Regions from separate parts of the Weissella soli genome, predicted to be linked through region 2. Evidence: predicted binding sites of a transcription regulator. Region 2 holds the regulator's gene; the other holds the start of a gene.
What was found. The regulator HrcA, encoded in region 2, represses chaperone genes, less so after heat shock. The targets are predictions, from matches to a motif close to TTAGCACTCNNNNNNNNNGAGTGCTAA.

Region 1: a site for HrcA is predicted at 2,383-2,409, ahead of WSWS_RS06675 (ATP-dependent Clp protease ATP-binding subunit). Genes of this name have one in related genera too.

Annotation. Positions count from the first base shown of each region.
Region 1 is NZ_CP017326.1:1,375,895-1,380,112, forward strand. It holds gene WSWS_RS06675 (ATP-dependent Clp protease ATP-binding subunit) at 151-2,229, opposite strand; gene WSWS_RS06680 (zinc-binding alcohol dehydrogenase family protein) at 2,527-3,540, shown strand; gene rpmF (50S ribosomal protein L32) at 3,611-3,781, opposite strand; gene WSWS_RS06690 (MarR family winged helix-turn-helix transcriptional regulator) at 4,094-4,218, shown strand, end outside.
Region 2 is NZ_CP017326.1:1,127,049-1,131,266, forward strand. It holds gene dnaK (molecular chaperone DnaK) at 1-1,392, opposite strand, end outside; gene grpE (nucleotide exchange factor GrpE) at 1,520-2,077, opposite strand; gene hrcA (heat-inducible transcriptional repressor HrcA) at 2,093-3,115, opposite strand; gene WSWS_RS05405 (thiamine-binding protein) at 3,277-3,576, opposite strand; TPP riboswitch at 3,655-3,745, opposite strand; gene WSWS_RS08295 (hypothetical protein) at 3,757-3,885, opposite strand; gene WSWS_RS05410 (DUF2075 domain-containing protein) at 3,968-4,218, opposite strand, start outside.

The DNA of each region.
Region 1 (4,218 bases), 250 kb from region 2:
TTTTGCCTGTTACACATCCAACTAATATTTTAAAATAAGGTCCCCATGTGCCCTAAAAACAAGCCCACGATCATCGCCCAATAAATTCACAAGCACAAAAAAACAAGTAACTCATCAGACTTGATGAGTTACTTGCAAAATTATTTTATTTTAACTAGCCGCCACCGTCTCATCGACATGCAAGGCGGCAACCTTGATTTCATCGTCAATCAGCTCAGCTTGCAATTGCTTGATATCTGGATTATCCAAGTAAAAGTCGGCAATTTGGTCTTCCAACTGATCTTGGATCACTCGGCGTAATGGTCGGGCTCCCATCGTTGGATCGTACCCCAGGTCAACTAAGCGATCCTTAACGTCTGCCGAAATTTCAATCGATAGCCCGTTTTCCACGAGGACAGCTTGCATATCAGCCAGCATCAAATCGACAATCTGCAACAGATTTGCCTTTGACAAGGCGTTGAATTCAATTACCGCGTCAAAACGATTCAAAAATTCTGGCTTGAAATATGGTGCCAAGCGCGCCATTAAATCATCATTATCGGTCGTTTCATCGAAACCAACCTTGGCACTCTTGACCCCTGTCCCAGCGTTTGACGTCATGATGATGACAGTGTCTTTAAACGAAACCGTATGCCCTTGTGCATCAGTTAAGCGGCCATCATCCAAAACCTGTAAAAACATGTTCATCACATCAGGGTGGGCCTTTTCAACCTCATCTAGCAAAATCAATGAATACGGGTGACGCCGAACTGCCTCTGTCAATTGACCAGCTTCTTCGTAGCCAACGTAGCCAGCTGGTGCCCCAATCAGCTTCGAAACACTGTGCTTTTCCATGTACTCTGACATATCAAACCGGATCATACTATCAGTTGTGCCGAATAATTCCTTGGCCAAACGCTTAGCTGTTTCGGTCTTTCCCACACCGGTCGGTCCAACAAACAAGAAGCTTCCAATTGGACGGCCAGACTTGTTAAAGCCAACACGATTCCGGCGAATAGCTCGGGCAATCTTACTAGTTGCTTCATCTTGACCAATCACATGGGCAGCCAAATTCTCAGCGAGATGATTCAACTGCGTTTGCTCAGACTCCTGCAGCTCACCCACTGGAATACCCGTCTTCTCCTCAACAATTTGTTGAATATCCTTGACGGTGACTGTCTGCGCATCATCAACAACTGGTTGACTAGTCTTAGCTGCCTCCAGTTGACGTTGAAGCTGCTCAGCCTGGGTCTTCCAATAGCCAGCCTTCTCGAAGTCTTCACGGTCAATGGCTGCCTGCTTTTCTTTTTCAGCATAATCAATCTGCTTTTGCACCTTAGCCGGATCATCAACCTTGATAGTCAAATTCTTGCGTGAACCCGCCTCATCAATTAAATCAATGGCCTTATCCGGTAAGAAGCGTTCCTGAATATACCGATTCGACAAATTCACAGCGGCTTCTAAAGCCTCATCACTGTACTTTACCTTGTGATAATCCTCATAACGCGAGCGAATTCCATTCAAAATCTGTAAAGCTTCATCTGTTGAAGGCTCGTTGACTTGGACAGTTTGGAACCGACGTGCAATCGCTGCGTCTTTTTCAATTTGTCGATACTCATTCAAAGTAGTGGCCCCAACCAATTGGAACTCGCCACGAGCCAAGGCTGGCTTTAGGATGTTACCAGCATCCATCGACCCTTCGCCAGCTGTACCGGCACCCATAATCTCGTGAATTTCATCAATGAACAAAATGATGTCATCACGCTTTGAAACTTCATCCATCAACTTTTGCATCCGCTCCTCGAATTGTCCACGCACACCTGTGCCCTGAACCAAGGAAACAACATCTAGTCGAATGACTTCTTTATTTTGTAACTTAGCTGGCACTTCGCCATTAACAATTGCTTGTGCCAATCCTTCAACCACGGCCGTCTTTCCAACACCCGCTTCACCAATCAGAACAGGATTGTTCTTGGTACGACGGTTCAAAATTTCAATAACTCGCGCTATTTCATCATCTCGACCAATGACTGGGTCAAACTTACCTTGACGTGCCAACTCAGTCATATTGATACCAAATTGCTCAAGTAAGCCCCCATCCTGCGCTTGTTGTACTTCTTGTTGACGTAATTGTGATTGTTGTTGGGCAGCGCGTAGTTGCTGCTCACGACGTAAACGATCACTATCCATGGAACCGTTTAATGCCCGGAAAATATCGTCAAAATCACGAAATGGATCATATGTAGCCATAATAATGACCTCCCTATTTTTTATTTTATTTATCATTGTAACTTCTGGTATTTAATGGTATTCCCTGATAAATACCTTCGTCTCCACACCACTAAGTGGCAGGTCGAATTAGGACTCATCTCTATATCTCACTCCTAACTCTATGATTCTATTTTAGCACTCTACTACGAAGAGTGCAAGTGTTTATGTCTAAAATATTTCATTTATTTCAATATGAGCAATCGCTAATTTAGCACCAATCAAATAAAGCCGTGTATAATGATCTCATATAAAACTAACGGAGAAAATAATTGCAAAATGACAATCACACGCATGCAAGCAGTAATTACAACTAACAACCCAGCACAACCATTGATCGAAGCCAGCGTGCCAACAACGCCATTAGGTGCTAACGACATCTTAGTGAAAGTGGCCGCAATTTCGATTAATCCGGTTGATCAGAAACAACGACTCATCGCCACACAAAATAACGCCACCAAAATCCTGGGATTTGATGGCGTTGGTGAAGTGATTGAAATTGGTTCCGCTGTGACTAAATTTAAAGTGCATGACCGCGTCTATTACGCTGGGGAACTTGGCCGGAATGGTTCTTATGCTGAATATCAAGTTGTCCGTGAAGATCTAGTGGCCATCGCCCCGGCCAACTTAGACGATGCAGAAGCGGCCGCCATCCCATTGACTTTTCTAACTGCGTACGAACTGTTATTTGATCAATTTGGTTTGAAGCCTGAAGCTCAAAGCCAACGCGGGCAAACCATTTTGATTATTAATGGCGCTGGCGGCGTCGGTTCTGCCATGATCCAGCTTAGTCAGTGGTTGGGCATGGATGTGATCGCCACTGCTTCACGGCCAGAGACCACCGCCTGGGTGACCAAACTAGGTGCCCACCATGTGGTTAATCATCGCCATGACTACGTTAGTGAGCTGAAACAGCTGGGCTATCCCAGCATTCCCTACATTGCAATTTTAAGTGCCACGAACGAGCATTTTGCCAAGGCCGCCGAATTAATCGCGCCATTCGGCCATATAGGCATGATTGTTGAACCAACAGCCCCATTAGCCATTGGTGATCCCTTGAAAGCCAAGGCAGCCTCGTTGCACTGGGAATTTATGTTTGCCAAGGCCTTGAATAACTACAACGTTGCCTCACAAGGGGACGCCCTAGCTTTTGCAACTGATCTCATCGAAAACAAGCACTTTAACACAACCCTGACAGAAACCATTGAAGGTTTTTCAGCTAGCAACATCTATGCCGCGCAAGAGAAAGCCGGCAGTGGCAAAATCATTGGCAAGTTAGCCATCAAGTATTAATTCGGATTCCTTAGAGAACACAAAAAAGCCAGTTATCAGATGATAACTGGCTTTTTATGATTATTACTAATTACTTAGCAACAACTTGCTTACCATTGTAAGTGCCATCAGCGGCCACGTGGTGGTTACGTACGTAAACACCATTTTCGTTCAAGTGGATGGTAGGGGTCTTCAAACCACCTTGACCACCACGACGTGAGCGCTTAGCATTCTTTGAAGTCTTACGTGCAGGAACTGCCATAATTTAATCCTCCTTCACACCGCCGGGCCCGAAGAGGAGGCAGTGTTAAAATTAATAATCGATTATTTTTTCAACTATCCCAATTTACATGAAATTCATGACATTGTCAATGTGTATTACCCCTTTTCTTAATATTTGCAGAAAGAACCCCCCTTAACTCGTCACCGATTGACTCCATCGAGTGGCCAGCAATCCACATATTTTATTATTTATTCGAAAATTACTTCCTATAGGCGCGAAAACACCTGACAATTTGTGAAATTTATGGTAAACTCAGTTTGTTATTAAATTCACGAATTCCAGGAGGACATTATGCAATTACTTGATGATTATATCGATGCTTACATTTCAACCCTCAAGTATTTGGATGAAGTTGTGTCTGAACCTGCAGCAGAGTATGGACTGTCTTTTGAACAATATTTGATTATGCATGCCAT
Region 2 (4,218 bases):
AGTTCCCAAATCCTTAGCAGAAACCGTCACGATACCGTTACGATCAATGTCGAACTTGACTTCGATTTGTGGAATACCACGAGGAGCTGCAGGAATGTCAGTCAATTGGAAACGACCCAAAGTCTTGTTGTCAGCGGCCATTGGACGCTCACCTTGCAAGACATGGATATCAACAGCAGGTTGGTTATCAGCCGCCGTCGAGAAGACTTGTGACTTTGAAGTTGGGATAGTCGTATTACGATCAATCAACTTAGTCATCACGCCACCCATGGTCTCGATACCAAGTGTCAAAGGCGTCACGTCAAGCAACACGACATCCTTAACATCACCGGTGATGACACCACCTTGAATAGCAGCTCCCAAAGCAACCGCTTCGTCAGGGTTGATTGAGTGGTTAGGCTCCTTACCAGTTAAGTCCTTAACGAATTCTTGAACTGCTGGAATACGGGTTGAACCACCATTTAAGATAACTTCATCGATATCTGAGTTCGTCAAACCTGCATCCTTCAAGGCTTGTTCAACTGAAACCTTAGTCTTTTCAACCAAGTCACTCGTCAATTCATTGAACTTTGCACGAGTCAATGACGTTTGGATGTGCAAAGGACCGTTGTCTGATGAAGCGATAAATGGCAAATCAATTGAAGCTTCAGTTGATTGTGACAATGTCTTCTTGGCAGCTTCAGCAGCTTCCTTCAAACGTTGCAATGCCAATGAATCCGCCTTCAAATCAATGCCGTTTTCAGCCTTGAAGTTATCAGCCAACCAGTCGATAACCTTGGCGTCGAAATCGTCACCACCCAAGTGTGTATCACCTGATGTTGACAAAACTTCAAAGACACCATCACCCAACTCAAGGATTGAAACGTCGAAAGTTCCACCACCCAAGTCGTAAACCAAGATCTTTTCATCCTTAGTCAAGTCATCCAAACCATAGGCTAGCGCAGCAGCCGTTGGTTCGTTGATGATACGTTCAACTTCCAAACCGGCAATTTTACCAGCATCCTTAGTTGCTTGACGTTGTGCATCGTTAAAGTATGCAGGAACTGTGATAACAGCCTTATCAACCGTTTCACCAAGATAATCTTCAGCGTACTTCTTGATGTATTGCAAGACCTTAGCTGAGATTTCTTGTGGCGTGTAGCTCTTGCCAGCAGCTTCGACCTTGTAACCAACTTCACCCATGTGTGACTTGATTGACATAATCGTATCTGGGTTTGTGATTGCTTGACGCTTAGCAGCGTCACCAACAATTTCCTCACCACCCTTGAAAGAAACAACAGATGGTGTTGTACGTGCACCGTTTGGATTAGTGATAACCTTTGGCTTACCACCTTCCAAAACAGCGACTGCTGAATTAGTTGTACCTAAATCAATACCAATAATTTTTGACATAATTTAAAACCTCTTTTTGAAATTTATATTTCGTGCTTCATTTTTCGTTGTTCGGTTCATGCAACGAATTCTAAGTCCAATAGTTGCACTCACAATTCGTTGCATGAACGCCATTTGTATTGCTGGGTTAGTTGTAAACAACTACCATTGCTGGTCGGATAACCCGATCATGCAAGACATACCCCTTTTGGAACACTTGGGCGATTGTGTCTGCAGGATGCTCATCATCGGCCGGCTGTGATTGAATAGCTTGGTGGACATTTGGATCAAACGATTCACCTGCCACACCAACAGCCTTAATATCATTTTCTGCAAGGGCACTAACCAGGTTGTTGTAAACAATTTCAACGCCAGCCTTGATTTGTTGTGCGGCCTCATCCGCTACTTCAACCGCGAGGGCCCGTTCCAAGTTATCAAGCGCTGGTAACACTGACTTTGCCAATTTGGAACTAGCATACTTCAGGGCCGCTGCTTGTTCTTTTGCAAACCGACCATGCATATTTTGCATCTCCGCTTCGGCCCGTAAGAACTTGTCATCAAGTTCATCATACTTGGCTTGTAACTCTTCAAGAGGGTCAACTTCGACAATTTCTTCTGTCGTAGTTTCAACTGTCTCAGCTTCTTCAACCTCAGGCCTTACCTCTTCTTGAATTTCTTCATCGACTGACTTTTGATCTTCCGCCATGTCAACACCTCTTTTCTAATAGTATTCTTTTAATTCACTGACAAGAGTTTCACGAACTGTCGCGAGCAAAGTGACCACTTCTGAATAATTCATATTGGTGGGTCCAAGGATGGCGATTTCACCGGTACCATGATTAGGTACCCGGTAGGAAGTTGAGGCCAAGCTATATGGCGACAACAAGTCATCATCATTTTCAGAACCAATTTGAATCATCACACCATCATTTGCAGCGCCAATGACCTGACGCATTTGTGCTGGTGATTCAAGGAGTTGGTACAATGCCTTAATATCTTGCAGATTGGTATCCGTTGTAAAATCAAAGACATTTAACCGACCGCCAATAAAGACGGTATCTTGTATTGAACGAGCCAAAATATCCCCAAATAATTGTAGGAAAGCAGCTGGTGTCCGAATAGTCCGCTCCAACCCAAGTGGTAAATCACCACTCAAACTTTGCAAAACCACTCGAATCGGCTGACCGACTAATGTCTGGTTGATGTTACTGACCAAAGACTGCAAATCAGAACTACTTGACCCCGTTGGTAATCGGAAGCTCTGACTCGTCACCTGACCATCACTAGTCACAACAATCGCCATGTTTTGCTGACCATCAATTGTGACAAGCTGGAATCCTGACAAACGTACGTCTAAGGCTTCCGGCTTCAAAGCAACCACTGTGTAACCTGTCACTTCAGCTAGTATGCGAGTGACCTGTCCCAACAAGTCATCAACTTGTTGGAAACGATGGTTGAACACCCGCCGCAACTTCACCTCAAGCTCCGTTGGTAATCGCCGTGACTTCATCAAGAAATCAACATAGTACCGATACCCCGTTTGCGAAGGGACGCGTCCTGAGGATGTATGTTCCTTTTGTAAAAGTCCTTGATCCTCAAGATACGCCATTTCGTTACGAATTGTGGCTGAACTGACCGGCAACTGTAACTCTGCCAGTAGCGTCTTTGAGCCAACTGCGCGGCCAGAACGCGCATAGTCCGCAATGATCGCCATCAATATTAAACGTTGACGTTCTGTTAACATTTGCGCGCCTCCTTGTTAGCACTCTTGTTTCTTACTTGCTAACATTTATTATAATACACACATCAAAGGACCTTGTCAACACTTTTAGCACACTTTTGTTCAGAGTGCTAAAAGTAAGTTAAACAAAGGCACCAAGCGTCACCTTGGTGCCTTTGTTTAACTTACTTACGATATTTATCTAATTTCTCATCAGTCGTCAAAATATGTTTCTCAGGTGCATACGCCAATTTAATGTAATTATTGATCATTTCAGCACCGGCTGCGACACTTGCTGCTTGAATGGCTGGAATCAAGGCCACCAATTGATCCAAATCACCTTCAATTGTCGTTTCAAAGGCACCGACCTCATAATTCAATCCACTTGCATCAATTGCCGCAATCGCCGCATCGACGATTTCAAGTAACTTAGCCGTGTCAGTTGTATTTGGTAACACTTGAATTGCCATTGCTGCATTTGCCATTTTATTCTCTCCATTCCATGCTTACGCATATAAAAAACTCATCCCTAGACCATAAGTCTAGAGATGAGTTTTCGATATCATCTATTAAACTTACTTCCCTACGCAAATGTTAATTTGATCAGGTTCAAAGGGTTCATCTCAACCATTGCTGGTGCCCCTAGTAAAATTTATTTTTATTGACTACTTAGCCGCATTTTCTGCGTAATACGCAAACACAGCTGTAACAATTTCTGCTGATTGCTTATCTTGGATCAATAGGTCAAGCAAGTGGCCCTGTGTTTCTTCTAATAATTCTTTACTATATGCCATGATGGCCACCTCTATCTGTCATAATATCTATATTGTAGCACTATTTTGCCGACTTTTTAACCAATCTGATGCTATTTGTGTTTTAACGCTTCTGTTGATATAAGTCCACTAACCGCTGCCGCAAATCATCATCATACGCTGTCAAATACAAGCCAAACTTACCACGCTTCATCAACACATTCAGAACGTTAGCAATAAACTCCTTGTACTGGGCTTCTGTAAATTTCATATCAGAGCGCTTTTTAAAAATTTCTTTGTGTGAATACTTTGACGGAATAATGGTCATGGCATCCGTCTTTGCATCATAACCAAAAGATGGCCCAATAATCATCC